2 regions of the Streptomyces sp. NPDC015220 genome follow, and region 2 is predicted to be linked to the other one. Evidence: riboswitches for the same ligand, from Rfam matches in the RefSeq annotation. Region 2 holds a riboswitch; the other holds the start of a gene.
What was found. A riboswitch is a leader RNA that binds a small molecule or an ion and turns the genes downstream of it on or off. The one in region 2 is predicted to bind ZMP and ZTP.

Region 1: linked by a shared signal. The riboswitch ahead of ACF061_RS07475 (glycine hydroxymethyltransferase) and the one ahead of ACF061_RS25230 (bifunctional 5,10-methylenetetrahydrofolate dehydrogenase/5,10-methenyltetrahydrofolate cyclohydrolase) in region 2 are both predicted to bind ZMP and ZTP.

The regions. Positions count from the first base shown of each region.
Region 1 covers NZ_JBIBUK010000002.1:577,106-592,015, reverse strand. Annotated here, with positions in the region: gene ACF061_RS07530 (bifunctional methylenetetrahydrofolate dehydrogenase/methenyltetrahydrofolate cyclohydrolase) at 1-794, shown strand, start outside; gene ACF061_RS07525 (DUF3017 domain-containing protein) at 784-1,281, shown strand; gene ACF061_RS07520 (DUF2690 domain-containing protein) at 1,892-3,571, shown strand; gene ACF061_RS07515 (malate dehydrogenase) at 3,992-4,981, shown strand; gene ACF061_RS07510 (isocitrate lyase/phosphoenolpyruvate mutase family protein) at 5,147-5,869, opposite strand; gene ACF061_RS07505 (carboxymuconolactone decarboxylase family protein) at 5,866-6,339, opposite strand; gene ACF061_RS07500 (carboxymuconolactone decarboxylase family protein) at 6,336-6,845, opposite strand; gene ACF061_RS07495 (PLP-dependent aminotransferase family protein) at 6,892-8,280, shown strand; gene ACF061_RS07490 (hypothetical protein) at 8,308-9,165, opposite strand; gene ACF061_RS07485 (hypothetical protein) at 9,523-9,894, shown strand; gene ACF061_RS07480 (glutathionylspermidine synthase family protein) at 9,902-11,086, shown strand; ZMP/ZTP riboswitch at 11,297-11,385, shown strand; gene ACF061_RS07475 (glycine hydroxymethyltransferase) at 11,420-12,865, shown strand; gene trpS (tryptophan--tRNA ligase) at 13,028-14,041, shown strand; gene ACF061_RS07465 (2'-5' RNA ligase family protein) at 14,373-14,910, shown strand, end outside.
Region 2 covers NZ_JBIBUK010000014.1:62,055-76,964, forward strand. Annotated here, with positions in the region: gene ACF061_RS25190 (EamA family transporter) at 15-872, opposite strand; gene ACF061_RS25195 (hypothetical protein) at 916-1,101, opposite strand; gene ACF061_RS25200 (L,D-transpeptidase family protein) at 1,205-1,900, opposite strand; gene ACF061_RS25205 (SDR family NAD(P)-dependent oxidoreductase) at 2,405-3,193, opposite strand; gene ACF061_RS25210 (hypothetical protein) at 3,245-3,796, shown strand; gene ACF061_RS25215 (MBL fold metallo-hydrolase) at 4,053-4,682, opposite strand; gene ACF061_RS25220 (S-(hydroxymethyl)mycothiol dehydrogenase) at 4,682-5,767, opposite strand; gene ACF061_RS25225 (nuclear transport factor 2 family protein) at 5,971-6,336, shown strand; ZMP/ZTP riboswitch at 6,672-6,756, shown strand; gene ACF061_RS25230 (bifunctional 5,10-methylenetetrahydrofolate dehydrogenase/5,10-methenyltetrahydrofolate cyclohydrolase) at 6,777-7,625, shown strand; gene ACF061_RS25235 (glycosyltransferase) at 7,809-9,038, shown strand; partial or broken gene ACF061_RS25240 (GDSL-type esterase/lipase family protein) at 9,123-9,488, opposite strand; gene ACF061_RS25245 (XdhC family protein) at 10,116-11,222, shown strand; gene ACF061_RS25250 (metallophosphoesterase family protein) at 12,062-12,571, opposite strand; gene ACF061_RS25255 (MarR family winged helix-turn-helix transcriptional regulator) at 12,709-13,170, shown strand; gene ACF061_RS25260 (MFS transporter) at 13,167-14,570, shown strand; gene ACF061_RS25265 (hydrolase) at 14,575-14,910, shown strand, end outside.

The sequences.
Region 1 (14,910 bases), on a different contig from region 2:
TCCGAGTGGCGGCGCTGAGGGAGAAGGGCGTCACGCCCGGCCTCGGCACGATCCTGGTCGGCGACGACCCCGGCAGCCGCAAGTACGTCGCCGGCAAGCACCGCGACTGCGCCGAGGTCGGCATCGCCTCCATCCAGCGCGAGCTGCCGGCCACCGCGACCCAGGAGGAGATCGAGGCGGTCGTCCGGGAACTCAACGAGGACCCGTCCTGCACCGGCTACATCGTCCAACTCCCGCTGCCCAAGGGCATCGACGAGAACCGCATCCTCGAACTGATGGACCCGGACAAGGACGCCGACGGCCTGCACCCGATGAACCTGGGCCGTCTCGTCCTCAACGAGCCGGCGCCGCTGCCCTGCACCCCCAACGGCGTGCTGACCCTGCTGCGCCGCCACGGCGTGGAGATCAAGGGCGCCGAGGTCGTGGTCGTCGGCCGCGGCGTGACCATCGGCCGCCCGATGCCCCTGCTCCTCACCCGGCGCAGCGAGAACGCCACGGTCACCCAGTGCCACACCGGCACCCGGGACCTGTCGGCACACCTCAAGCGGGCCGACATCATCGTGGCCGCCGCCGGCTCCCCGCACCTCATCCGCGCCGAGGACGTCAAGCCCGGCGCCGCCGTCCTGGACGTCGGGGTCTCCCGCAACGCCGAGGGCAAGATCCTCGGCGACGTCCACCCGGACGTCGCCGAGGTGGCCGGCTGGCTCTCCCCGAACCCCGGCGGCGTCGGCCCGATGACCCGGGCCCAGCTGCTGGTCAACGTGGTCGAGGCGGCGGAGCGCAGTGTCGGCTGAGGCGGGCGGCCCCCGGCGGGACAAGGCCTCCGGGGAGCCGGAACCCGAGGTCCGGGACCCGATCAGCGCGCCGGACGCCTCCGGCCGGCCGCGGCGGGTCACGCGCCGCTTCCCGCTGTTCACGCGGGACACGGCGCGCCCCGAGGGCGGCGGCCGGGCCGCCGCGGGCGACGCCCCGGCGCCCGCCCGGCAGTGGCCGCTGCTGTCCGTGCTGATCGCGGTCGGGCTCGGCCTGCTGGTGACCGCCTTCGACGCGTTCCGGGTCGGGCTGCTGCTGATCGGCGCCGGACTGCTGGGCGGCGCCGCGCTGCGCTGGCTGCTGCCGCGCGTCGGCATGCTCGCCGTCCGCTCCCGCTTCACGGACATCGTCACCTTCGGCATCCTGGGCGTCACCATCGTGCTGCTGGCGCTGATGGCCCAGCCCAGGCCGTGGCTGGAGATACCGTTCCTGGACGACGCGCTGCACTTCACCGTTCGCAACAGTTAGCGCCCTGACCGCAAGCGGTGCCGGACGCCACGAACCGGTGGACCCTTCCGGTCGCGGCGCCGGCGACGTCCGTACGACCCGTCCGCGGCGGCGGCCCGTCCTCTCCCCCGAGCGAGGGCGGACCGCCGCCGGGACCAACCTTCCTGCACCGCGAACGCGCTGTTCAACGGCTGTCCGTGCGCTGTGGCACGGAAGTGACCGTTCCGCTACGGTGTCCGGGCTCTGCCACAGGCGCGCCCCCGCCCGGCGTGGGAACCGTTCCGCCGCCCCCACCGCTGCGCCGTACGCTGCGCGCTCTGCGCGGGTGCGAGGCGCGGGCTCGGCAGGCGCGGCGCAGGGGACGCCGTGCGGCCGGCGGTGCTCCGTGACGGCCGCATCCGGCCCGACTGCTCCCGGTAATAGGGCACTTCGCCGAGCGGTGGCGATCCTCCGAAGAAGGCGCGCGCACGCCCCCGTGTGCCGATGCCCCGGCGAAACAGGGTGCCGGGGGCGAAGTCGTCCGACAAGCGGGCCGGCGTGGACAATTGACCCAATGACGCGCGTCCCCGCCGGAACGGGCACCGCGCGCGGGGAAGAACCGGCACCTACCGGGGGAAGAGGGGAAGCAGCAGTGCCTCGCTGGAAGGCCTTGCCCGACGAACTCGATCCACAGGTCCGCGAGTTCGTGAACCAGTTGCGGCGGCTCGTCGACCGCGGCGGCCTGAACGTCGCCGCGCTCGCCGACCGCACGGGTTACAGCAGGACGTCCTGGGAGCGCTACCTCAACGGCCGGCTCCTGGCGCCCAAGGGAGCGGTGATCGCCCTCGCCGAGGTCACCGGCGCCGGCCCGGTCCACCTCACGACGATGTGGGAGCTCGCCGAGCGGTCCTGGAGCCGCGCGGAGCTGCGCCACGACCGGACCATGGAGGCCATCCGGATAGCCCAGGCCCGCGCCGCGCTCGGGGAGTTCGACGCGGGCACGTCCGGCGGCGAGCGGTCCGGCGGAGGCAAGGGCGCGGGCGGCGGCGAGCGGGCCGACGGGAGTGGGGGCGCAGAGTCCGGCAGGACCGCCGTCGAGCGGGGCGACGCGGCGCCCGGGTGGCCCGCTCCCGGGATCGCGGGCCCGGCGGGCGTGTCCCCGACGGTGCCGTCCCAGCCGAGGGCGAACGACGCGTACGACGAGGACGCGCGCGAGGAGCGCGAGGGGGCGGTGCGGCAGGGTTCACCGGCCCCGCGGACCGGGGGCGGCGGCGCGACCGGGACCTGGCCCCGCGTCGGCTCCGGCCCCGTCCCTGACCGGGGCCCTGTCCGTGACTCGGGCCCCGTCCGTGACGCGGGCCCTGTCCGTGACGCAAGCCCTGTCCGTGACGCAAGCCCTGTCCGTGACGCGGGCCCCGTCCGTGACGCGGGCTCCGTCCGTGACTCCGGCCGCAGCGGTGACTCGGGCCCCCTCCGCGACTCAGGGCCCAGCCACGACTCCGACTCCGGCCCCGAAGCAGGGTCCGCTGGCACCACGGCTCACGGCACCGGTGCCGCGTCCGCCGGCTCCTCGGGCGGCAACTCATGGGGGCTGGCCGGGTACCGGGGGCCGTCCCCCGTGGGCGGGAAGCGGGCCCCCCGCGCTGCCGGGGACGCGGGCGCGGCCGGTACGGCTCCCGGCGGCCCGCCCGCGACGCCGGTCGACGGGGCGCCGGTCCCGTACGCGACGGGCGTCCCGTACGCGACGGGCGTCCCGTACACGACGAGCGTCCCGGGCCCGCACGGCGCACCGCCGCGGACGTCGCGTCCCGTGGATGACGGGAAGGACGCCGGCGGTGGGATCGGGCGGCAGGCGGCGATGTTCCTCGCGGGCCTGGTGGCGGTGCTCGCGGTGTTCGCAGCCGTCTTCTACTTCACGGGGGGTGACGGCGGAGCGAAGGCCGGGCGTGCGACGAGGCCGCCGTCGCCCTCCGTCGGCACCGCCCAGAGCCTGCCGCCCGGAGTTAAGTGCGCCGGGGCCGGCTGCACCGGCAAGGACGCCGAGGCCATGGGGTGCGGCGGCGAGCTGGTGACCACGGCCCGCAGCGTCACCGTGGGCACGGTGCTCGTGGAGGTGCGCTACAGCAGGAGCTGCGGCGCCGCCTGGGGCCGTATCACCCAGGCCGGACCGGGGGACCGGGTCCAGGTCACGGTCGGCACCCGCGAGGAGACCGACACGGTCACGGCCGACGGGGACACGATCGCGTACACGCCGATGGTGGCCGTGCGGGACGCCGCGCAGGCGACGGTGTGCGCCACGCTGGCGACGGGGCGGCAGGGCTGCACGAGGTGAGGAAACCGAGGAGGTGGAGAAGAAGCGGTGCACGACCCGCTGACGGCCCACCGATCGGGGCACAGGAAGGAGAACCCCCCACGGGAGCCAGGTCGCCTCGGCGACCCTCGTGCGGCGGCCGCCTTCGTCCCCACCTCTCCTGGACGGGCGGCCGCCACCTGTGGCCATCGGCCGTACAGTCCACCGGGGACCGCCACTTGCCCGTCGTCCGGTCACTCTGTGGGACGGGCCACAGGGTCCCGGCGGTCCGTGATCCCGGATGCGCGATAGCCTGACCGCTGGATCTCTCTTGACGCCAAGAGATCGATCATCCGTAGCGTTGATCGATCATCGCGGCGGCGTACCGTCACGAAACGGACGCGGGGATCCAGCTCCCCGGGGCAGGGACGCCCCACCGCCAGCTGTCATACGGAGAACGCCATGACCCGCACTCCCGTGAACGTCACCGTCACCGGCGCGGCCGGCCAGATCGGTTACGCCCTGCTCTTCCGCATCGCCTCCGGCCAGCTGCTCGGCGCGGACGTGCCGGTCAAGCTGCGCCTCCTGGAGATCACGCCGGCGCTGAAGGCCGCCGAGGGCACGGCCATGGAGCTGGACGACTGCGCGTTCCCGCTCCTCCAGGGCATCGACATCAGCGACGACCCGAACGTCGCCTTCGACGGCACGAACGTCGCCCTCCTCGTCGGCGCCCGCCCGCGGACCAAGGGCATGGAGCGCGGTGACCTCCTCGAGGCCAACGGCGGCATCTTCAAGCCGCAGGGCAAGGCCATCAACGACCACGCCGCGGACGACGTCAAGGTCCTCGTGGTCGGCAACCCGGCGAACACCAACGCGCTGATCGCCCAGGCCGCCGCCCCTGACGTACCGGCCGAGCGCTTCACCGCCATGACCCGCCTGGACCACAACCGCGCGCTGACCCAGCTCGCGAAGAAGACGGGTTCGACGGTCGCCGACATCAAGCGCCTGACCATCTGGGGCAACCACTCCGCCACCCAGTACCCGGACATCTTCCACGCCACGGTCGCCGGCAAGAACGCCGCCGAGGTCGTCAACGACGAGAAGTGGCTGGCCGAGGACTTCATCCCGACCGTCGCCAAGCGCGGCGCCGCCATCATCGAGGCCCGCGGCGCCTCGTCGGCCGCCTCCGCCGCCAACGCCGCCATCGACCACGTGCACACCTGGGTCAACGGCACCGCCGAGGGCGACTGGGTCTCCATGGGCATCCCGTCGGACGGCTCCTACGGCGTCCCGGAGGGTCTGATCTCCTCCTTCCCGGTCACCTGCAAGGACGGCAAGTACGAGATCGTCCAGGGCCTGGAGATCAACGACTTCTCCCGCACCCGCATCGACGCCTCCGTCCAGGAGCTCGCGGACGAGCGCGACGCGGTCCGCGCCCTCGGCCTGATCTGAGTCACGCCGTACGACTCGGCTCCTCTGGTCGCACGAGCCCGCACGGGCCCCTTTCCGGCATCCGCCGGAAAGGGGCCCGCTGTGCTGAGCGCCCCTGACGGAACGACCACCCGGGAGGGACGCCCCCCGGGCGGCCGTCACGAGATGAGCCCCAGGGGGTACGCCTCAGGGACGGAGGCCGCCGGCGATCTCCCGCAGCGCCGTCGCCGCCCGGCGCTGCAGCCCCGGCCCGAAGGTGATCCGGGTCGCCCCGAGCCCGCCCAGCGCGGTGGGGGAGGGGCCCTCGCCGTCCAGCCGCCCGAGCGCGTTGAGCGGCCCCCGCACGCCGGCCCGCAGCAGCGGCAGCACGTCCGGCGGGGCGAGGATGGGATACACGCAGTCGGCGCCGGCGGCGACGTACAGCGCGGCCCGCTCGATGGCCGCCCCGGGGTCCGGGTTGCCGTGCAGGAAGGTGTCGATCCGGGCGTTGACGAACAGCGCCTCGCCCGCCGCCTCGCGCACCCCGGCCAGCCGGTCCGCGTGCCGGCGAGGGTCCTGGAGGACGCCCCCGTGCGAGTCCTCCAGGTTGCAGCCGACGACGCCGGCCTCCAGCAGCCGTTCCACCAGCTCCTTCGGCGCCAGCCCGTACCCGTCCTCGACATCGGCCGACACCGGTACGTCCACCGCCCGGGCGATCCGCGCCACCGCCGCGAACATCTCCTCGGCGGGGGTCGCCCCGTCCTCGTACCCGAGGGCGGACGCGACGCCCGCCGAAGGGGTGGCGAGCGCCGGGAAGCCGGCCTCGGCGAAGACGCGGGCGCTGGCCGCGTCCCAGGGGCCGGGCAGGACGAGGGGGTCCTCCGGCGCCCGGCCGCGGTGCAGCGCGCGGAAGAGCGACGCCTTGCTCACCACTCGGTGCTCCCCGGGGGGATCCGCCGGGCGACCATCAGCCGGTTCCAGGTGTTGATGGCGGCGATCAGCGCCAGCAGATGGGCGAGCCGGGGGCCGTCGAAGTGCTTGGCCGCCCGCTCGTACACCTCGTCCGGCACGGGGTCCGCCCCGGACCCCGTCCGGGAGGCGCCGCCGGTCGGCACGGTGACCGCCTCGGTCAGCGCCAGCGCGGCCCGCTCCCGCTCGTCGAAGGCCTCCCCGGCCTCCTCCCAGGCGCTCAGCAGGTCCAGTCGCCGCTGGTCGACCCCCTGCTCGCGGGCGAGGGCGAGATGCATGTCCAGGCAGAACGCGCAGTGGTTGAGCTGCGAGGCGCGGATCTGCACCAGTTCGGCGAGGGCCGGGTCGCCGAGGCCCTTCTTGGCGGCCGCGCCCACGGCCCGCAGGGCGGAGCGGATCGCCGCGTCCAGGTGCGTCGTACGGGCCGTCACCGGTGCTGCCCCGGCCGGTAGTGCCCCGGGGCCATGCGGAAGGTCACGCCGAACCGGTTCCAGGCGTTGATCACCGCGATGGCGGAGAGCAACTGCGCCAGCTCGGCCTCCTCGAAGTGCGCGGCGGCCTTCTCGTACACCTCGTCGGGCACGAACCCGTCCGTCAGCACGGTGACCGCCTCGGTCAGCTCGATCGCCGCCAGCTCCTTCTCCGTGTAGAAGTGGCGCGACTCCTCCCAGGCGCCGAGCTGCACGATCCGCTCCACGCTCTCGCCCGCCGCGAGCGCGTCCTTGGTGTGCATGTCCAGGCAGAAGGCGCAGTGGTTGAGCTGGGAGGCGCGGATCTTCACCAGCTCGTACAGCTTGGGTTCGAGGCCCTGCCGGGCGGCGGCGTCGAGCCGGATCATCGCCTTGTAGACCTCGGGGGCGTGCTTGGCCCACTCCAGCCGCGCGGGCCGCTCGGCGGCGTAGGGGGTGGTCGTCGTCTCGGTGTCCGTCGTCGTCATGCCTCGACCCTAGGCACCAGGCAGCCCAGGAGTATGGTCCATTTCCATGGCGGAATCATGGGCCACTCCGGGCGTCGACCTGCACCTGGAACCGACCGGGCCGGGCGTGCGCCGCGGACTGACCGACGCCCTGCGCGAGGCGGTCCGCACCGGCCGTCTGACCCCCGGCGCCCGGCTGCCCTCCTCCCGGAGCCTCGCCGTCGACCTGGGCATCGCCCGCAACACGGTCGCCGACGCCTACGCCGACCTGGTCGCCGAGGGCTGGCTCACCGCACGCCAGGGCTCGGGCACCAGGGTCGCCGACCGGGCGGTGGCGGCCCCGCCGGCCGGCCCGGCCCACCCGCGCCGCGAACTCCGGCGTCCCCTGCACGACCTCCGTCCCGGCACCCCCGACCTGGCCTCCTTCCCCCGCGCCGAGTGGCTCAGGGCCGCCCGCCGCGCCCTGACCGCGGCCCCCAACCACGCCCTCGGCTACGGCGATCCGCGGGGCCGCCCCGAACTGCGCGCCGCCCTCGCCGGCTACCTCGCCCGCGTGCGCGGGGTACGCACCGACCCGGAGCACGTACTGGTGTGCTCGGGCTTCGCGCACGGCCTGCGCATCCTCGGCGAGGTGCTGCGCCGCCGCGGGGCCACCACGGTCGCCGTCGAGTCGTACGGCCTGGACGTGCACTGGGACCTGCTGGCCCGGGCCGGGCTGCGCACCCGCCCCATGCCCTTCGACGGACTCGGCACGGTCACCGGCGACCCCGGGGACGTGGGCGCGGTCCTGCTCACCCCGTCGCACCAGTTCCCGATGGGCGTCCCCCTGCGGCCGGACCGGCGCGCGGCCGTGACCGACTGGGCCCGGCGCACCGGCGGCCTGATCCTGGAGGACGACTACGACGGCGAGTTCCGCTACGACCGCCAGCCGATCGGCGCGCTGCAGGGCCTGGACCCCGACCACGTCGTCTACCTGGGCACGGCGAGCAAGTCCCTGGCCCCCGGGCTGCGCCTGGCCTGGATGGCACTGCCCCCGTCCCTCGCGGCGGAGGCCGCCGAGGCCAAGGGCGCCACCGAGACGTGCGGAGTGCTGGACCAGCTCACCCTGGCCGAGTTCCTCGCCTCCGGCGCCTACGACCGGCACGTGCGCTCCGCCCGGCTGCGCTACCGCCGCCGCCGCGACGCCCTGGTGGAGGCTCTCGCCACCCGCGCCCCGGACGTCCGCGCCACCGGCATCGCCGCCGGACTGCACGCCGTGCTGCGGCTGCCGGCCGGCACCGAAGCCACGGTGGTCCAGGCGGCCGCCTGGCAGGGCCTCGCCCTCTACGGCCTCGCCCGCTTCCGCCACGAGCGGGCCACCGCCACCGCACTGGACGCCCTGGTCGTCGGCTACGGCACTCCGCCGGACCACGCCTGGACGGCGGCCCTGGACGCACTCTGCCGCGTGCTGCCCTGACGAGCCCGCCCGAGTCCGCGAAGTCGGTCAGGCGCCCCGGGCCGGCGCCCGCGTGGCAGGCGTCTCCTCCTCGGCGGGCGCCTCACCGAACCGTGCCAGCGCCAGCGCCCCGGCCACGGCCACCGCGAAGCCCAGCACCGCCAGCCAGGCCAGGCCGTCCCGGGTGCGGTCGCCCAGCCACACCACGCCGACCGCCGCCGGGCCCAGCGTCTCGCCGAGCACCAGGCCGGCGGTCGCCGTCGTCACCGAGCCGCGCTGGAGAGCCGAGGTCAGCAGCAGGAAGGCGGCACCGCCGCCCAGCAGGAGGGCGTAGGCCGCCGGGTTGGTGAACAGCGTCGACGGGGCGAGCGAGTCGATCAGCCGCACCGTCACCTCGACCACTCCGAAGCCGAGGCCCGCGCCCAGACCGAGCAGCAGTGCCCGGCCGCGTTCCGGCAGGCGCCCGGCCACCGCCCCCAGCGCCAGCACGGCCAGTGCCGCCACCAGCATCGCCCACTTCAGCGCCATGGAGCCGTCCTGGTCGCCCTCGGCCCCCGAGGCCAGGCCCAGCATCGCCAGTCCGGCGCAGACCACGCCCACCGCGGCCCACTCCGTGCCGCTCAACCGCACCCGCAGCATGCGCGCCGCGACCACGGCCGTCACCGCGAGGCTGGACGCCAGGGCCGCGCCCACGGCGTAGATCGGCAGCGAGCGCAGCGCCACGATCTGGAGGACGAAGCCGAGCCCGTCCAGGGCCAGACCCACCAGATACCGCCACTGCCGCAGTGCCCGCAGCAGCAGCGCCGCGTCCCCGCCCTCGCCGGACCCCGCAGCGGTCCGGGCGGCGACCGCCTGGAACACCGTCGCCGTACCGAAACACACCGCCGCGCCGAGCGCGCACACCATTCCGAGAAGCACGCAGCGACTCTAGTGCCGCGGCCGGACGGGCTCGCCGGGAAGCCCCGCGGCGTCCGGAGCGGAGCGTCGCCAGGCGGAGCGTCGCCCGCGCCCCGCCGCCCCCGTGTCCCCTCCGCCCGCGGCCCGCCGCCCCCGTGTCCCCTCCGCCCGCGGCCCGCCGGCGGGGTGTTCCTCCCACCGAACTCGCGCCGCCCGGCGGGAGGGCGGGCCTGCCGCGGGGCGGGGCCGGGGAGCGCGCCTCGCCCGGGGCCCCTGGGCAGACGCTCGGACCGGTCTCTAGGCTGGCGGTCGGGATCCGGCCAGCCACGTACGGCCGGCGGTCAACTTCGACGGGGAGAAACGGACATGGCGGACGTAAGGCGACAACTGCGGTCGGGAACGGTCGTCCTCGGGGGCATGGGACTGCTCGCGGCGGCGCTCACCGCCTGCTCCTCCGACCCGGACAAGCGGTGCGTCGACCGCAACAGCTACAACCTCACCAAGGGCTACAAGGTCGTCTCCGACAAGTACTGCAAGTCCGCCAAGTCCTCGACGCCCGTCAAGAGCCCCGTGGCCGGGGCCTGGTACTACGGCGGCAAGAAGAAGAGCGGCTGGATCGACGGCGGTTCCCTGACCAAGCCCCGCAAGGGCTCCGGCGGCTCGGGCGGGTCCAGCGGCGGCCACGGCGGCGTCGACCGGGGCGGCTTCGGCGGCGGCCACGGAAAGTCCGGCGGCTGAGGCCGGCATGGAACGCCGCACGATCACGCCCCGGCCCGGCTGGCAGCAGACCGTCGAGGCCCAGGGGCTCATCTACCCGCTCACCCGGTACCCCGACGACTCCCTGCGCCCCTACTGGGACGAGAGCGCGTACTACGTCTTCACGCTCCCCGAGGTCGAGGCGCTGGAGGAGACCGTCGAGGAACTCCACCGGATGTGCCTGGCCGCGGCGGACCACATCGTCGGCGCCGGCCGGTTCGCCGACCTGGGCATCACCGACCCCCGCGTCGTCGACGCCGTCGCCGAGGCCTGGCGCCGGCGCGCCGAACTCCCCTCCGTCTACGGCCGGTTCGACCTGCGCTACGACGGCACCGGCCCGGCGAAGCTCCTGGAGTACAACGCCGACACCCCCACCTCCCTGGTCGAGGCCGCCTCGCCCCAGTGGTTCTGGATGGAGGACCGTTTCCCCGGCGCCGACCAGTGGAACTCCCTGCACGAGCGCCTCGTCGCCGCCTGGCGCAAGCAGGCCCGCCTCCTGCCGCCGGGCAGCCCGCTGCACTTCGCGCACTCGGCCGACGACGAGCTCGGCGAGGACCTGATGACGGTCGCCTACCTGAAGGAGACCGCCGAGCAGGCGGGCCTGGACACCGACTGGACATCCATGGAGGAGATCGGCTGGGACCCGCTGTCCGGCCGGTTCGTCGACAACGGCCTGCGCTTCATCCGCAGCGTCTTCAAGCTCTACCCCTGGGAGTGGCTGACCACCGACCGCTTCGCCGGTCATGTCCTCGACACCCTCGACAACGGCGGCGGCACCGGCTCCACCCTGTGGATCGAGCCCGCCTGGAAGATGCTGCTGAGCAACAAGGCGCTGCTGGCGATCCTCTGGGAGCTCTACCCCGGCCACCCCAACCTGCTCCCCGCCCACCTCGACGGCCCGCGCGAACTGGCCGCCACCACCGGCTACGTGGCCAAGCCCCTGCTCGGCCGCGAGGGCGCCGGAGTGACCGTGCACGAGCCGGGGGCGGAACCCGTCCAGCGCGACGAACCCTGCTGCTACCAGGCCCTCGCCCCGCTGCCCGCCTTCGACGGCAACCACGTGGTCCTCGGCGCCTGGGTCGTCGAGGACGAGTCCGCCGGCCTCGGCATCCGCGAGTCGGCCGGACTGGTCACCGACGAGTACGCGCGCTTCGTACCGCACGTGATCCTCTGAGCGGCCCGCGCCCGGCCCGTCACCCCCTGACACGTCCCCCGGAACGGCCCGCGGGACCGCCGTCCTCCGGCACGGCCCCCGCGGGGCCCCGTCGAGCGGGGCGCCGTCCGCCGGGCGGGCGGCTGGCGCGCCGTCGAGTCCGCCGAGGTCCGAAAACGCGCTCGCATGGTGGACGTCGCGTCGCCCCCCGCAGGCCGCCCGGTAGGCTGACCTGCGGGCCGTGACTGGCGCGCTGGGATGGGACGGACCATCGGGGAGCGGTCCGAGCGAGAACTGTGCCGTGCGCCTGGGCCGTACCGTGAACGCCGAACGCCACGTCCGGAGGTCCCTGAGATGTCTGCGCCCCTCTCCACCGAGTCCACCGCCTTCCGCGCCGCCCTCGACGTGATCCGCGCCGTCGAACCGCGTGTCGCCGACGCCATCGGCCAGGAGGTCGCCGACCAGCGCGAGATGCTCAAGCTGATCGCCTCGGAGAACTACGCCTCCCCGGCCACCCTCCTGGCGATGGGCAACTGGTTCAGCGACAAGTACGCCGAGGGCACCATCGGCCGCCGCTTCTACGCCGGCTGCCGCAACGTCGACACCGTGGAGTCGCTGGCCGCCGAGCACGCCAAGGAACTCTTCGGCGCCCGCCACGCCTACGTCCAGCCGCACTCCGGCATCGACGCCAACCTCGTCGCCTTCTGGTCCGTGCTCGCCCAGCGCGTGGAACTGCCCGCCCTGGAGAAGGCCGGCGTCCGTCAGGTCAACGACCTCTCCGAGGCCGACTGGGCCGAGCTGCGCCGCGCCTTCGGCAACCAGCGGATGCTGGGCATGTCCCTCGACGCCGGCGGCCACCTCACCCACGGCTTCCGCCCGAACATCTCCGGGAAGATGTTCGACCAGCGTTCCTACGGCACCGACCCCGCCACCGGCCTGGTCGACTACGAGGCGCTGCGCGCCTCCGCCCGCGAGTTCAAGCCGCTGATCATCGTCGCCGGCTACTCCGCCTACCCCCGTCTCGTGAACTTCCGGATCATGCGCGAGATCGCCGACGAGGTCGGCGCCACGCTCATGGTCGACATGGCCCACTTCGCGGGCCTGGTCGCCGGCAAGGTCCTCACCGGTGACTTCGACCCGGTCCCGCACGCCCAGATCGTCACCACCACCACCCACAAGTCGCTGCGCGGCCCGCGCGGCGGCATGGTCCTGTGCGACGACTCCCTCAAGGACCAGGTCGACCGCGGCTGCCCGATGGTCCTCGGCGGCCCGCTTCCGCACGTCATGGCGGCCAAGGCGGTGGCCCTCGCCGAGGCCCGGCAGCCCTCCTTCCAGGACTACGCCCGGCGGATCGTCGACAACTCCCGCGCCCTGGCCGAGGGCCTGATGCGCCGGGGTGCCACCCTCGTCACGGGCGGCACCGACAACCACCTCAACCTGATCGACGTCACCTCCTCCTACGGCCTCACCGGCCGCCAGGCCGAGGCCGCCCTCCTCGACTCCGGCATCGTCACCAACCGCAACGCGATCCCGGCCGACCCCAACGGCGCCTGGTACACCTCCGGCATCCGCATCGGCACGCCCGCGCTGACCACCCGTGGCCTGGGCACCGCCGAGATGGACGAGGTCGCCGGCCTCATCGACCGCGTGCTGACGACCACCGAGCCCGGCACCACCGGCAAGGGCGCCCCCTCCAAGGCCCAGCACGTCCTCGACCCGAAGATCGCCGACGAGATCTCCCAGCGGGCCACCGACCTGGTGGCGGGCTTCCCGCTGTACCCGGAGATCGACCTCGGCTGACCCCGCCGGCCGGCGGTGCCGGCCCCGGTGCCCTCCCGTGATTCCCCGCCCGGCATGTCCACGCCGGGTGGGGAATCGCTTTCCGCGCGCACCGCACCCCGCCTCGCACCCCTATGAATCCCGTCACCCTTGGGGGCGGCGGTCAATGAGAGAATGGTGAGCATGGCCTCTGATCGACCTCGCGTGCTCTCCGGAATCCAGCCCACCGCAGGCTCGTTCCACCTCGGCAACTACCTCGGCGCCGTCCGGCAGTGGGTGGCTCTGCAGGAAAGCCACGACGCGTTCTACATGCTCGCCGACCTGCACGCGATCACGGTCACGCAGGACCCGGCCGAGCTGCGCGCCAACACCCGGGTGGCAGCCGCCCAGCTGCTGGCCGCCGGTCTCGACCCGGACCGCTGCACGCTGTTCGTGCAGAGCCATGTCTCCGAGCACGCCCAGCTCGCCTGGGTGATGAACTGCCTCACCGGCTTCGGCGAGGCGGGGCGGATGACCCAGTTCAAGGACAAGTCCGCCAAGCAGGGCGCCGACCGCACCTCCGTGGGCCTGTTCACCTACCCGGTCCTCCAGGTGGCCGACATCCTGCTGTACCAGGCCCACGAGGTGCCGGTCGGCGAGGACCAGCGGCAGCACATCGAGCTCACCCGTGACCTCGCCGAGCGCTTCAACGGCCGCTTCGGCGAGACGTTCACCGTCCCCAAGGCGTACATCCTCAAGGAGACGGCGAAGATCTACGACCTCCAGGAGCCGACGACCAAGATGAGCAAGTCGGCGTCCACGCCGAAGGGCCTCATCAACCTGCTGGACGACCCGAAGGTCACCGCCAAGAAGGTCAAGAGCGCGGTCACCGACACCGACACCGTCGTCCGCTACGACCCGGAGACCAAGGCCGGCGTCAGCAACCTCCTCACGATCTACTCGACGCTGACCGGTGCGGGTATCGGCGAACTGGAGGAGAAGTACGCCGGCAAGGGCTACGGTGCGCTCAAGACGGACCTCGCCGAGGTCATGGTCGAGTTCGTGACGCCGTTCCGGGAGCAGACCCAGCAGTACCTGGACGACCCGGAGACGCTGGACTCGATCCTGGCCAAGGGCGCGGAGAAGGCGCGCACGGTCGCCGCCGAGACCCTCGCCCAGACGTACGACAAGGTCGGCTTCCTGCCCGCCAAGCACTGAGGCGCACCACCGCTCGCACGCAGGACGGGGCAGAGCGCTGCACATCACTGTGCCCGCGCCTGCCCACAGCCCCGCCGTGGCCGTACAGTCGAAAGCCGGACGGCCGAAGCGGACCCGCCGGGACGAACCGACCGGACCGGAAGAACCCCGGCGACCGGAAACACCGGAACACCCGGGACGACCGGAACGGACGGCCGGGAACGGGACGCGAGCCGCACCCCGCGGGTGCGGGCGGCCGGCACGGGGTCCCGGCGCGGGACGGGCGGGAACCGGCACGACGGCGGACGACCGAGCACGACGGAAGATCACCGGCACGACGACAGGAGACGACGTGGGGACCGTAACGATCGGTGTGTCGATCGCGGTCCCGGAGCCGCACGGCAGCCTGCTCCAGGAGCGCCGCGCGGGCTTCGGCGACGCCGCGGCTCACGGTATCCCCACGCACGTCACGCTGCTGCCGCCGACCGAGGTCGACGCCGCCGAGCTGCCGGCCGTCGAGGCGCATCTGACCGAGGTGGCCGCGGTCGGGCGCCCCTTCACGATGCGGCTGTCCGGCACCGACACCTTCCGGCCGCTGTCGCCGGTGGTGTACGTCCGGGTCGTCGCGGGCGCCGAGGCGTGCGCCCGGTTGCAGCAGCGGGTCCGGACCCCCTCCGGGCCGTTGGCGCGCGAACTCCAGTTCCCCTACCACCCGCATGTCACCGTGGCGCACGGCATCGACGACGCGGCGATGGACCGTGCCTTCGAGGAGCTCGCCGGCTACGAGGCGGAGTGGCTCTGCACCGGCTTCGCGCTCCACCGGCAGGGTTCCGACGGGGTGTGGCGCAAGCTTCGCGAGTTCACCTTCGGCGGCCGTGGGGTGGTGCCCC
Region 2 (14,910 bases):
CACGGACAGGCCGGTCAGCCGAGCGCGAGCAGCACGGTGGCGGCCGCGGCGCCCAGCAGCCCGGCCGCCTGCCGCCTGGTGACCCGCTCGTGCAGCGCCACGAGTCCCAGGAGGACGGGGAGGGCGGGGTACAGGGAGGCGAGGACGACGGCGACCGCGAGCATCTGCCGCTGGGCCGCGAGCAGGTACAGGCTCAGCGCGAGGGCCGCGCCCGCCCCGGTCAGCAGGGCCTGCGCGGCGCGTACCGGGGACGGGCGCGGGCCCCGGAGCGGACGCGTGCCGCCCACGACGGCCGGCAGCAGCACGGCGACCGCCGCGAGGCGGCCCGCCGCCACGGGCCACAACCCGCTCGACGGCCCCGCCTGAGCCAGCGCCAGGTACTGGACGGCGACGCCGGCGCTCGCCCACAGACCGTCCGGTGTGCCGCGGCCCGCGCCCTCCCCCGCGCTGCGGGCGCGGGCGGCCCCGCCGCCGGAGACGAGCCAGAGCGCGGGCGCGGCGACGGCGATTCCCGCCCAGGCCAGGAAGGTGGGCCGGTCGCCGAGGACGAGGACGCCGCACAGCACGGACAGGGCGACGGAGGTGACGGCGCTCACGGGCACCACGACGCTCATGGCGCCGCGGCTCAACCCCCGGTTGAGCAACAGCATGGCGGCGCCGCTGCCGACGCCGGACAGGGCGCCCCAGCACAGGTCCGCGGGGCGCACCGAGTGGGCCGGGACAAGGAGCGCGGCGGTGACGGCGAGCAGCAGCCCGCCCAACTGGCCGAGGAACGTGACCGCGGTGAAGTGGAGGCGGCGGGACAGCATCCCGCCGGCGAAGTCGACGATGCCGTACAGGACGGCGGAGGCCAGAGCGAGAAGGGCACCCATTCGCAAAGGGGTGCCCCCGGACGACCCTGCGATGCCCGGTGGTTCAGGCGGCGCGGTCCGAGTGCGGAGCGGCCTGGGCCCACTCCAGGACGAGGCGCTGGTACACCTCGCGCTGCTCGGTGGTCAGTGTCCCGCCCGACCGGCGCCACAGGGCCCGGATCTCCTCGTTGACCTCCGCGGCCGATCGCTCGGAGGCGGCTTCAACAGTGGTGGACATGCTGTGAAGCATATGCCGGACGACGTGAAGGCGCTGTGAGTAAGTACGATCGATTCGGGCATTTCGGACCGTGTTACTCATCACGTCGATCCGGCACAACCCGCCCGGCACCGGCTCACGTTCCCGGTTTGCGCCCGTACACGAAGACGTCGTCGCCCTTCCTCAGCAGCGACCAGTACTTCTTGGCGTCCTTCGCCGTCATGTTGACGCAGCCGTGCGAGCCCGGCGGGTTCCACATGCTCAGCCCGACCGAGTGGAAGGCCTGGCCGCCGTCGAAGAACTGGCTGTAGGGCATGGACACGTTGTAGAGGGTGGAGACGTGGTCGATGTCACGCCAGTAGATCTTCTTCAGGCCGGTGCGGGTCTCGTACCCGTCCCGTCCGGTGCGCACCGGCACGGGCCCGTACACGAGCCGGCTGCCGTCCTGGATCCAGCTCAGCTGGAGGGTCAGGTCGACGCAGGCGATCCGGCCCTTGTTCGTCGGGCACTTGTGGCCCTTGTCGGGCTTCTTGCCCGCGGCCTTCTGCTTGTTCATGAGGTCCATCACGCCCCAGGTGACGGGCCCCGCGTAGCCGATGGCCGGCGTGATGCCGTGCTTGTTCTGGAAGGCCCGGATCGCCGTGCAGTCGGCGGCCGACTGCCGCCCGTCGACCCGGCGGCCCAGGAACTTCTCGACCTGCTTCTGGTACGGCCCGGTCCGCGTCGTACAGCTCGCCGCCTGCGCCGGCGCGGTGCCGAGCGCGAGTGTGAGCGGCGCCACCAGCGAGGTGACGCCGACTACGACGGCTCCCCGTCTGCCCATGTGCTTCATGACCGCACGGTCCTTCCCCCTCGGTGCGTTCGCGTGTCCGCGCTCTCGGACTCCTAGACAGCCTCGGGGGGACGGCGGTTGTAGGGCACCCCAGGTCGAGACGGAACGGTGACATTGGGGGCGTCGCGCGGGCGCTGACCACACCGACCACACCGACCACACCGACAGGATGGCGCGGCGGCCGCGGGGTGGTGAGGCGACCAGCCCTGCGGGGCGTGGGGCTCATGGGACCGACGTGACCGGAGGTGAGCGGTGGTGGTGGCGGCGGACGGTGCTGGTGGCGGACGGATCGGAGGGCGGGGCCCGGCCCGGCGGAGGCGCGCCCGCCGGGTGTCCGGTCCGCGCGGGCCGGTCGGGCGCCCGCTCCGGCCGGAGCCGGAGCGGGGCTCGCCCTCGCCGTGCCGTCCTCGGCCGGTCCGACGACCCGTGGCGGACCGCGGCGGACGGCCGAGCCGGCCCGGAAGGAGGGGCACGAGGTCCGTCCGGTAGCCGCGGCCGCCGGGGTCACGGCTCCCGGACGGCCGTGCGGAAGCCGGTGTTGACCGCGGTGAGGCCGCCGTCGACGGTCAGCGCGGTTCCGGTGATCCAGGCCGCGTCACGGGAGGCCAGGAAGGCCACCGCGGCGGCGATGTCCTCCGGCTCGCCGACGCGACCCAGCGGGTACAGCGGGCGGACCCGGTCGAGTTCGGCGTCCCGGCCCCGCCACGCCGAGGTGCGGACCGTGCCGGGCAGCACGAGGTTGACGCGCACGCCCCGGGCGGCGGCGTGCCCGGCGAGGGTGCGGGTCAGCGAGGCCAGCCCCGCCTTCGCCGCGCTGTAGGCGTGGTTGCCGAAATCCTGGACGCCGTTGACCGATCCGATGCTCACGATCGCACCGCGGCCGGAGGCCGCCAGGTGGGGCAGCGCGGCACGGCAGCAACGGCGGGCGCCGGTCAGGGTGACGTCGAGATCGAGCGCCCACGCGTCGTCCGGCTCGTCCTCGAACAACGCGGTGTCGGGCGTGCAGTGGGCCGCGCAGTTGACCAGCACGTCGAGCGAGCCGAACGCGTCGACCGCACGCGCCACCGCCGCCTCGACCGCCGCCCGGTCCGCCACGTCGCACGCGGCCGCGCGGGCGTCGAGCCCGCTCCCGCGCAACGCCTCGGCGGTCCGCTCCGCCTCGGCCCCGTCGGTGTCGGTGACCAGCACCCGGGCGCCCTCCTCGGCCAGCCGCCGGGCGGTGGCCGCTCCGATGCCGCGGGCCGCGCCGGTGAGGAGAACGCCGTGTCCGTCGAAACGCCTCGTGTCCGTCATGGGCCAGAACCTACTGCCGCGACGATCGAACCGGCAGATAGCGTGCGCCGCATGGACACGTTCGTACAGCAACTCCCCGCGCTCATCGGTGTCGTGATCGGCGCGCTCGGCTCGTACCTGGCGGTCGTGCGCAGCGACCGGGAACGGTCCCGCCGGGAACGGAAGGACCGTTGGGAGGAGCGCCGGCTCGCCGTGTACTCGGACTACGCGCGCACGCTCAAGAAGTCCGTCACGCTGGCCTACCGGGTCGCCTCCCACCTCGGCAACGATCCGCATCCGCATCCGCTGCCCCTCGCCGAGGCCGAGCCGCTGCTGACGGAGGCCGCCCTCGCCCGCGACCCGTCGGGCGAGTCGCTGATCATGCTGGGCAGCCCGCAGGTCGTGGAGCGGGCGCGGGTGTGGGTCGTGGTGGTGATCGAGATGGAAGGGTTCCTGCGCGACGGGCGGCGGGAACCGGACGCCTGGCAGGAACTGCTGGAGCGGCAGCGCGCCGCGCGTCAGGGGTACTACGCGGCCGTGCGGGCCGACCTCGAACTGCCGCCGGGCCACGCGGCCCGCTGGCCGCTGCCCGGCATGCGGCCGGCCCCGGACGGCCGGCGGTAGCCGCTCGTCCCGGCCGGCCGGCGTCCCGGGCCGCCGGGGCGGCCGCCGTCGGGGACGGTGCAGCCATGCCCCGGCGAGGGGGCACCGGAGCGGACCGGCCGTTGCGCGCGCCGCGTCCGTCCACGGCGGCGGCGCCGAGCAGGCCGGGCGTCACGCCCCGCCGGCCCGCGGAGCGCGCCGGGCGAGGCGTGCGCGGCGTGCTCCGTACGGACCGCCCGCGGCCTGCGTCCCCGGTGCCCCTCGGGTGCCGCGCCGCTCAGTGCCCGCGGGCGATCCACTCCTGGAGGTGCGGAGCCTCGGCGCCGATGGTGGTGGAGTCGCCGTGACCGGTGAGGACCTTCGTCTCGGGCGGCAGCGTGAGGAGGCGGTCGCGGATCGAGTCGATGATCGTCGGGAAGCTGGAGTAGGAGCGGCCGGTGGCGCCGGGACCGCCCTGGAAGAGGGTGTCGCCGGTGAGGACGACGCCGAGCCCGGGGTCGTACAGGCAGACCGCGCCCGGGGCGTGGCCGGGGGTGTGCAGGACCGTCAGGTCGGCGCCCGCCGCCTCGATCACCTGGCCGTCGGCGAGATGTTCGTCGGGTTCCCGGTCCGGGTGGGTCATCTTCCACAGCGGCAGGTCGTCGCGGTGCAGCCAGATCCTGGCGCCGGTGAGGTCCGCGAGCGCGGGGGCGGCGTTGACGTGGTCGTTGTGGGCGTGGGTGCACACGATGGCGGTCAGCCGGCGTCCTCCCACGGCGGCGGCGATGGCCTCGGCGTCGTGCGCGGCGTCGATGACGACCGCCTCGTGGTCGTCGCCGACGATCCACACGTTGTTGTCCACGTCCCAGGAGCCCCCGTCGAGCGTGAACTTCCCGGAGGTGACGAGGCGTTCGATGCGGGCGGCCATCACAGCACCACCACCGAGCGCAGCACGTCGCCGTGGTGCATCCGCTCGAACGCCTTCTCCACCTCGTCCAGCCGGATGGTCTCGGTGACGAACTTGTCCAGCGGCAGGCGGCCCTGGAGGTGCAGGTCGATGAGCATCGGGAAGTCGCGGGAGGGCAGGCAGTCGCCGTACCAGCTCGACTTCAGGGCCCCGCCGCGCCCGAAGACGTCCAGCAGCGGCAGTTCCAGCTTCATCTCCGGGGTCGGCACGCCGACCAGGACGACCGTACCGGCCAGGTCGCGGGCGTAGAAGGCCTGCTCGTACGTCTCCGGGCGCCCGACGGCCTCGATGACGACGTCGGCGCCGAACCCGCCGGTCAGCTCGCGGATCGCCTCGACCGCGTCGGATTCCTTCGAGTTGACGGTGTGGGTGGCGCCCATGGTGCGGGCGGTCTCCAGCTTGCGGTCGTCGATGTCGACGGCGATGACCTTGGCCGCGCCGGCCAGGTAGGCGCCGGCGATCGCGGCGTCACCGACGCCGCCGCAGCCGATGACCGCGACCGAGTCGCCGCGGCCCACGTTGCCGGTGTTGATCGCCGCGCCGATGCCGGCCATCACGCCGCAGCCCAGCAGCCCGGCCACGGCCGGGGAGACCGCGGGGTCGACCTTGGTGCACTGGCCGGCCGCGACCAGCGTCTTCTCGGCGAAGGCGCCGATCCCGAGGGCCGGGGAGAGCTCGGTGCCGTCGGTGAGGGTCATCCGCTGCTCGGCGTTGTGGGTGTCGAAGCAGTACCAGGGCCGCCCACGCAGACAGGCACGGCACTTGCCGCACACCGCGCGCCAGTTGAGGATCACGAAGTCGCCGGGAGCGACGTCGGTGACGCCGTCGCCTACCGACTCCACGACACCGGCGGCCTCATGGCCGAGCAGGAAGGGGAACTCGTCGTTGATGCCGCCCTGTTTGTAGTGCAGATCGGTGTGGCAGACGCCGCAGGCCTGGACCCGTACGACGGCCTCGCCGGGCCCGGGGTCCGGCACGACGATCGTCTCGACCCGTACGGGTTCGTTCTTCCCAGGTGCGATCACGCCGCGCACTTCCTGCGCCATGGGTGGGTCCCTTCCTTAGACCGGTTGTACACCCTCGACCCTACGCGTGATTGATCGGCGACGGCACGGAGACCGGGCCGTCCGGGACCCGTCGGCCGGGCGCCCGCGGCTGCGCTTGCCGAGCCCGGCGGGGCGGAGGAGTCTCGGAGAGGAGGCCCGTCGCGGCCCGCTCCTGAAGGGCCGCGACCCCGCAGGAGGTCACCATGGCACCCACCGCAAGCCCCTCGTTCGACACCGACACCCTGCGCCGCGGCATCGAGGACCACGCGGCGTCGACGCTGCTGTCGCTCTACGCGGACGATGCGGAGATCCGCATCGTGGACCGCGACACCCAGCCCAGTCGTCCCAAGGTCCTGCACGGCCGGGACGAGATCGGCTCCATGCTGGAGGAGGTCTACGGCCGGGACATGACCCACGCGCTGGAGCACTGCGTCGTCCAGGGCGACCACGTCGCCTTCCTGGAGTCCTGCCGGTATCCCGACGGCGTCCGGGTCCTGGCCGAGTCCATGATCTCGCTGCGCGACGGCAAGATCAGCGAGCAGATCATGATCCAGGCATGGGACGAATAGGCAGACGGACCGCGAGGATCCAGGTGAGCTCCCGGCTGACCTGGACCTTCTCTGCCCGGGCGGGTCTGGGGCGGTCACGCTCCTCCGTGCCGCGGCGGTCACGGCCGGCGTCCGCCGCCCTCCTCGGGTCACTGCTGCGGGCCGTACGGCCCCGGCCGTGTCCTCCGGCGCCCCGGGCGCCGCGCACCCGGCACGCCCGGCGCCGGTGAGCCGTGCCCGGGTCCGCCCGGCGGGCGGGCGCGGCAGGGCGGCGGCGGAGGACGCGCGGGCCACGGCGGTCCGGAGCACCCGCCCGAACGGATGTCCTGACCCCGGGCGCGGACTCGGTTAGGGTGGGACGGGGCCGTGACTGGCGCTGAGGTGGAGCACCACCGGGGAGCGGTCCACACAGAGTCGTAGCCGCGCGCCTGGGCGATCCGTCGAACGCTCAGGAGTGGCTCATGTCCCAGGCCCGCCTCATGGACGGCACCGCACTGGCCCGCCGCATCGTCGAGGAGACCGCGAAGAAGGCCTCCGAGGTCACCGGCCGCACGGGCACGGCGCCGTGTCTGGCGACCGTGCTGGTCGGCGAGGACCCCGCGTCCGTGACGTACGTCCGGATGAAGCAGAACCGGTGCCGCACGGCCGGCATCGCCTCCCGGCACGTGGAACTGCCCGCCGGGACCAGCACCGGGGAACTGGTCGCCACCCTGCGGTCGCTGTCCGAGGATCCCGCGGTGCACGGCATCCTGCTCCAGCACCCGGTCGGCGAACACATCGACGAGCGGGCCGCGTTCGAGGCGATCGCCCCGGAGAAGGACGTCGACGGCGTCACCTTCGCCTCCTTCGCGTCGATGAGCTTCGGGGGGCCGGGGTTCGTCTCCTGCACCCCCGGCGGCATCCTGCGGCTGCTCGACGCCCACGACGTCGACCTCGCCGGGAAGCGGGCCGTGGTGGTCGGCCGCAGCGCGATCCTGGGCAAGCCGGTGGGGATGCTGCTGCTCGCCCGCGACGCCACGGTGACGTACTGCCACTCCCGGACCCGGGACCTGTCGTCCGTGGTCCGCGAGGCGGACGTCGTCGTCGCCGCCGTGGGCCGGCCGCGGCTGGTCCGCGGCCAGGACATCAAGCCGGGCGCGGTCGTGGTCGACGCCGGTTACAACCCGGGCAACGTCGGCGACGTGGACTTCGACTCCGCCGTCGAGCGGGCCTCGCTCATCACGCCGGTGCCCGGCGGCGTCGGACCGATGACCATCGCGACGCTCCTGGAGCAGACGGTGACGGCCGCCGCCCGGCAGCTCGGCGTGTGACCGGCGCGTCAGGGCGCGGCGGCGCCGCGCCCTGATCCGGTCCGGTCCGCTGGGCGGGCCCGGGCCGGGGGGCCTCCGCAGCGTGGCGGGGAAGGCGCGGAGTGACGGCGCCGACACCCCACGGGTCGTTCACGGGCGGCGGGCCGCCCCGCCCGCATACTGACCGACGTGCGCGTTGCGATCATGACGGCGGGATCCCGGGGAGACGTGGCCCCCTTCACCGGGCTGGGGCACGGCCTGACCCGTGCGGGCCACGCGGTCACCCTGGTGACCCACGGGTGCTTCGAACCGCTGGTCGAGGGCTCGGGGCTCGGCTTCCATCCGCTGCCGGTGGACCCGCGGGCCGAACTCGACTCCGCGCGCGGCCGGGGGCTGCACCGCAGCGCCACCAGTGCGGGGAAGATGGTCCGGGCCGTCGGCCTGGCGCGGGCGGCCGTGGCCCGCATGACGGACGATCTGATCGCGGCGGCCGAGAAGAACGACGTGCTGCTGCTGTCCGGCTCCCTGGGACCGGTCGGGCACGCCATCGCCGAGGCGCTCGGCATGCCCAGTATCGGTGCTCACCTTCAACCCCTCTCCCCCACCAGGGAGTTCGCGCCCCCGTTGCTCGGCGGCGGGCACTGGGGCGGGGCGGCGAACCGGCTGGCCTGGCACGGGGTCGACCTCGCCGTGGAGCGGGTCTTCTCGGCGGCCGTGCCCGCCGTGCGGACCCGGCTGGGGCTGCCCGCCGCCCGCGCCGGCATGCCGGGGCGCGTCCTGGCGGGGCGGCGCCGGCCGGTGCTCCACGGGTTCAGCCCGCTGGTGGTGCCCCGGCCGCGCGACTGGCGGGCCGGTCTGGAGGTGTGCGGCTACTGGTGGCCGCACGACCGCGGCGAACGACTCCCCGACGAGTTGCGGGAGTTCCTGGACGCGGGGGCGGCGCCGGTCTTCGTCGGCCTGGGCAGTGCCACCGTGCCCGACCCGGCCGGGCTGAGCCGGACGATCGTGCGCGCGCTGCGGCTGGCCGGGCTGCGCGGGGTGGTGCAGCGGGGCTGGGGCGGGCTGGAGGCGTCCGGCGACGGCGTGCTGGCCATCGGGGAGGTCCCGCACTCGGCGCTGTTCCCACGCATGGCCGCCGTGGTGCACCACGCGGGGGCGGGCACGACGGCGGCCGGCCTGCGCGCCGGGGTGCCCGCGGTGCCCCTGCCGGTCCAGTTCGACGAGGGCTTCTGGGCCGAGCGGCTGATCTCGCTGGGTGTGGCCCCGAGCGCCGTCCCGCTGCGCGCGCTCACCGCCGACGCGCTCGCGACGGCCCTCGACCGGGCCACGCGGGATCCCGCGCACCGGTCGCGGGCCGAGGCGCTGGGCGCCCGGATCCGTGCGGAGGACGGCGTCGCGCCGGTGCTGTCCGCGGTCGACCGGCTGGCGGGCTGACGGCCGCCCCCGGGGCGACGGCGACGTGCCGCCGGGCCCCGCCCTCCCCGGCGGGCGTCGCGCGGACGGCCCCGCGGGCCGTGCTCAGTGGTCCGTGCGCCGCTGGAACAGGCCGGTGGGCACGGCGTCGGCCAGGGCCTGGTAGCCGGCGGGGTCGAGATGGAGGTGGTCGCCGGTGTCGTAGGCGGGCAGCAGTCGGCGGGGGTCGCCGGGGTCGCGGGCCGTCCGGTCGAAGTCGATGACGGCGTCGAACCGTCCGCTGGTGCGGATCCACCGGTTGACCGCCTGCCGGGCGGCCTCGTGGGCGCCGGCCGGGTCGTCGTAGCCGTTGCCGCCGAAGGGGGTGAGGGTGGCGCCGTAGACGCGGATGCCCTGGGCGTGGGCGCGGGTGATGATCTGCCGGTAGGCGCCGATGAGGTCCGCGGTGATCCGCCGCCGTGCCCCGGGCGACGGCGGCGGCTGCTCGGGCATGGCCGCGCCGTCCGCACGGCCCGGCCGAGCGCGCCGGCGAGCCGTTCGGCGGCGAGCCCCCGGCAGGGGGATCGGCTCGGTGGCGGTGCCGAGGGCGGCGAGCCGTGCGGCCCTCGACGGCTGGTCCGCCGCGACCGGCACGGGCGGCACGGCGGCACGGGCGCCACCGGCGCCACGGGCGGCACGGGCGCCACCGGCGCCACCGGTGGCACGGGCGGAGCGCCGGACCGGGGCCCGGCCAACGACGCCGCCGCACCAGTCGCCGTGCCCGGGCCCCGGTCATAGAGTGACCTGCACCACGCTGGTCGTCCGCTGCCCTCACGCACCGTCCACGGTCCGGCCCACGACGGCGGCCGGACGCCGCCGCGGTGCGCGTCGCACGGGCGGCGCGCGCTCCGGTGCGGCCGTCACTCCCGGGGGCGGCCACGGCTCGGCGCGGCCACGGCTTCGGGCGGTCCGCCGCGCGAGCCGACCGTAGCGGGGTCCGGCGTGGCGGCCGGCGGCTGCGCGCGAGGACGCCCGGCGGAGCACCGCCCCGGCACGGACACCACCGGCACCACGGGGGCCACCGGCCTCCTGGGGAACACCGCGGGAAGGGAGCGCGGCGTGCGTGACATCCTTCCGGTCCTGGCGCGCTGGTACGCGGCACGGGTGCCGTTCGCGCTGGCCACCGTCGTCTCGGTCAGCCGCAGCGCACCGCGCGACCCCGGCGCGGCGATGGCGGCCGGCCCGGACGGCGAGGTGGTGGGCAGTGTGTCCGGGGGCTGTGTGGAGGGGGCCGTCTTCGATCTGGCCCAGGAGGTGGCGGCCGGCGGGGAGGCGCGCCTGGCGACCTTCGGCCACGGCGACCAGGACGCGCTCGCGGCCGGGCTCACCTGTGGGGGCGAGATCGGTGTGCTGGTCAGACTCGTGACAGCCGAGGCGGATCCCGCGTTCGGCGCGGTCGCGGCGTCGGTCGCCGCCGGCGAGCCGGTGACCGTGGCGAGCGTGGTCGACGGGCCCGCGCCGCGCGGGGCCACCCTCTCGGTGTGGCCGGAGACGGTGGCGGGCACCCTGGGCGCGCCCGGCCTGGACGTGGCGGTCACCTCGGACGCCCGGGGCGGGCTCGCCCTGGGCGCCACGGGCACGCGGCACTACGGGACGCACGGCGAGCGGCGCGAGGACGCGGTCACCGTGTTCCTGCACTCCTTCGCCCCGCCGCCGCGGATGCTGGTGTTCGGCGCGATCGACTACGCGGCGGCGGTGGTCCGGATCGGAGCCTTCCTCGGCTACCGGGTCACGGTGTGCGACGCCCGCCCGGTGTTCGCCACGCCCAGGCGGTTCCCCGACGCCGTGGAGGTCGTGGTCGACTGGCCGCACCGCTACCTGCACGGTACGGACACCGACGAGCGCACGGTGATCTGCGTGCTCACCCACGACCCCAAGTTCGACGTCCCGCTGCTGGCGGAGGCGCTGCGCCGGCCGGCCGCCTACATCGGGGCGATGGGCAGCCGTCGTACCCACCACGAACGGATGGAGCGGCTGCTCGACGCCGGTCTGACCGAGGACGAGCTGTCCCGGCTGCGCTCGCCGGTCGGCCTCGATCTGGGCGCCCGTACGCCCGAGGAGGTGGCCGTGTCCGTCGCGGCCGAGATCATCTCGCTGCGCTGGGGCGGCACCGGCGCGCCCCTGACCGCGACCGCGGGAGCCATCCATTCCAACGGCTCCGCCTGATGTCCGGGAGCGGAAGTCCGGGACCGATGTACGTACCGGGAGGGGGTCCCGGGACCGATGTACGCAAGCGGGGGTGCCGGAACCGCCCCCGTCTTCGCGGCACCCCCCGGCCGACGACGCCTGGCAGGCGGTCCACGATCACCGGTGGGCCGCCTCGGCGCGGCCGACGGGCCGGAGCTGTTCCCGCGCGGCCGACGGGCCGGAGCTGTTCCCGCGCGGCCGACGGGCCGGAGCTGTTCCCGCGCGGCCGACGGGCCGGAGCTGTTCCCGGTGGGGCCACTGTGGGCCCACCGGGTGCGTGGTGCCCATGTGAACAGCGATTTTTCGATTTTTTCCAGGATTGCCGGATTAGGTGGTTGGGGTCCCGCAGGAGGGGTAGGCGGCCAGCAACGGATGAGGCATGCACGCCTCTGCAGCACATGTGCGGCACACCCCCGCTGGAAGGAGGTCCGTGACAGCGCATACTCGCAGCTTCCGGGCTGCTTCCGCGCACGGAGCGGCCCGGATCTCGCCGAGAAGTCGGAAACGAGAAAGGGAATAGTGACCCTGGGGCGGCCCTGACGGGGGCCGCCCTCCGGTGTGCGTGCCCGCCGGGGGCACCGGCGGGCGCCTTTCCAGTGGAAACCACCGCCGCGGTCGCAGGTCGGGGGGCCGCTGCGCACCGTCTCGGCCCGGCCGAGTGTCACGGCGCGGCGGCGTCCGGCTGCCGTCGACCGCGCGTCCAGGTCGGCCTGGCCCACTGCCACGGCGCGGCGGCGTTCGGTCCCCGTCGGCCGGCCGCCGACCGGCCGGAGCGTGTCGCCCGGCGGGCGGGAGCCGGACGACAGGGCCGGGGGCGCTCAGGCGGCCGGGCGCGGCGGCAGCCGGTGCAGTTCCACCTCGGCGAGCCGGCCGTCGGCGACGGTGGCGGTCATGTAGGTGCAGTGGGGCTGGCGGCGGCGGTCGGTCGGGGAGCCGGGGTTGAGCAGGCGCAGCCCGGTGGGGGCGGTGGTGTCCCAGGGGATGTGGCTGTGGCCGAAGACCAGCACGTCGAGATCGGGGAAGCGGGCGGCGCAGCGGGCCTCGCGACCCTGAGCCGGTCCGGTCTCGTGGACGGCGCCGAAGCGCAGCCCGTCCAGGTCGGCGCGGGCCACCTCGGGCAGGCGGGCGCGCAGTTCGGGGCCGTCGTTGTTGCCGTAGACGCCGATCAGCCGGCGGCTGCGGCTCTCCAGCAGGTCCAGGGTGGCGGTGTCGACCCAGTCCCCGGCGTGGAAGACCACGTCGGCGCGCGGGAGTTCGGCGAGCAGCCGTTCCGGCAGGGCCTTGGCGCGCTTGGGGAGATGGGTGTCCGCGATCAGGAGCAGGCGCACGGGGCCAGGGTACTGCGGGACGCCGTGCCGGAGATCGACTGCGCGGGGAGCGGCTGCGCCTGGCCGGCCGAAAAGCCTTCAGGCAAACTGTTCAGTCCAGACTGGACAGTTTTGCTTCACGGCCCTACCGTGACGCCATGGACGACAAGCCCACCGAGGTGCCCGAGGGCATATCCGTCTCCGCCGCCCGGGCCGCGCGCGACCTGCGGGTGGTCTTCAGCAGGCTGCGCCGCCGGATACGCGAGGTGGCGCGGGACGAGGACCTCACACCGTCCCAGGTCTCCGCGCTCACCCTGGTCGGCAAGCACGGTGCGGCCACGGCCAGCGCCCTGGCCGCCGCGGAGGGCGTCCGGCCGCAGTCGATGGCCGCCACGCTGGCCGCCCTGGAGCAGCACGGGCTGATCCGGCGCAGTCCGGACCCGGACGACGGCCGGCGGCAGCTCGTCACCCTGACCGAGGACGGCCGGGAGCGCATCGAGGGCAACCGTGAGATCCGCGCGGAATGGCTGACCCGGGCACTGGAGGACCGCTACACGGAGGAGGAGCGGCAGACGCTCATCGCGGCCTTCACCCTGATGGAACGGCTGTCCCGGCCGTGACGGCGAGGCTCACCCGGGCCGCGCGGGGCTCGGCCGCGGCGCGCCCGGCCCCCGTCGGGTTCGACCGCCGGCTGATCGCCCCGATGATCCTGGGCTCGGTCCTGAACCCGATCAACTCCTCGATGATCGCGGTGGCCCTCGTCCCGATCGGCACCGCCTTCGGGGCGCCGCCCGCCCGGACGGTCTGGCTGGTCTCGGCGCTCTATCTGGCGACCGCCGTGGGACAGCCGGTCGTCGGGCGGCTGGTGGACATGTACGGGCCGCGCCGGCTCTACCTCACCGGTACGGCGCTGGTGGGCGTCGCCGGCGTGCTGGGCGCGCTGGCGCCGTCGCTGGGCGCGCTGATCGGCGCGCGGGTGCTGCTGGGGTTCGGGACCTCCGCGGCCTATCCGGCGTCCATGCAGCTCACCCGGCGGGAGGCGGAGCGGACCGGGCAGGAGGGGCCGGCGGGCGTGCTGACCGCGCTCGCCGTCGCCAACCAGACGGTGGCCGTGGTCGGCCCCGCGCTCGGCGGACTGCTGATCGGGGTCGGCGGCTGGCGCGCGGTGTTCACCGTCAATGTGCCGCTGTCGGCGGCCTGCCTGGTCCTCGGCTCCCTGCGGCTGTCGAGGGAGGAGCGGTCCGGGGCGGCGCGCGGGGACGTCGATCCGCCCGGCATGGTCCTGTTCGCCGGGACTCTGGTGGCGCTGATGCTGTTCCTGACGGCGCCGCGGACGGACCGCTGGTACCTACCGCTGCTCGCCGCCGCGGCGGGCGCCGCCTTCGCGGTGCGGGAACTGCGGGTCGCACAGCCGTTCGTGGACTTGCGGGTGCTGGGCGGGAATGTGCCGCTGCTGGCCACCTATGTGCGCCAGCTCCTCGGCTACACCACCTCCTACGCCCTCATGTACGGCTACACGCAGTGGCTGGAGGAGGGCCGCGGGCTGTCCTCCGCCACCGCCGGTCTGGTGCTGCTGCCGCTGTCGGGCGCCGCGCTCACCGTCTCCACCCTCACCGGGCGCCGCGAGGCCGTTCGGGCGAAGCTGGTCGCCGGGGCCGCCGTCCAGATCGTGGCCTGTGCGACCCTGCTGCTGGTCGGCCCGGGCAGCCCGGTGTGGGTACTGCTCGCCGCCGGGGTCCTGATGGGCGTACCGCAGGGGCTGATCGGCCTCGCCAACCAGAACGCGCTCTACCGGCAGGCCGATCCCGCGCGGATCGCCTCGGCCGCCGGGCTGCTGCGCACCTTCATGTACCTCGGCGCGCTGGGGGCGTCCGCCGCCACCGCGGCGTTCTTCCCCCACCGCGCCGACACGGGCGGGCTGCACGGCCTCGCCCTGTTCATGGTCGCCGGGTCGGTGCTGCTCCTGCTGAGCACGCTGCCCGACCGGTCACTCGCACACCTCACCCCCCGAAAGGCCTGAGCACATGGCACTCACCACCCTCGACCCCCGCACCGCCCTCGTGGTGATCGATCTCCAGGCCGGCATCGTCTCCGGGCCCACCGCTCCCCACCCGAGCGCCGAGGTGGTCGCCCGGACGGTCGAGCTCGCCGAGGCCTTCCGCGCCCGTGAGCTGCCCGTCGTCCTGGTCCGGGTCTCCTTCGCCGCCGACTTCGCGGACGCCGTGCCCGGCCGTACCGAGGCCGCGCGCTCCGGCGGCGGCGGCCGCCCCGAGGGCTGGGACGTGATCGTCCCCGAACTGGCCGGCCGCCCGGGCGACATCACCGTCACCAAGCACAACTGGGGCGCCTTCCACGGCACC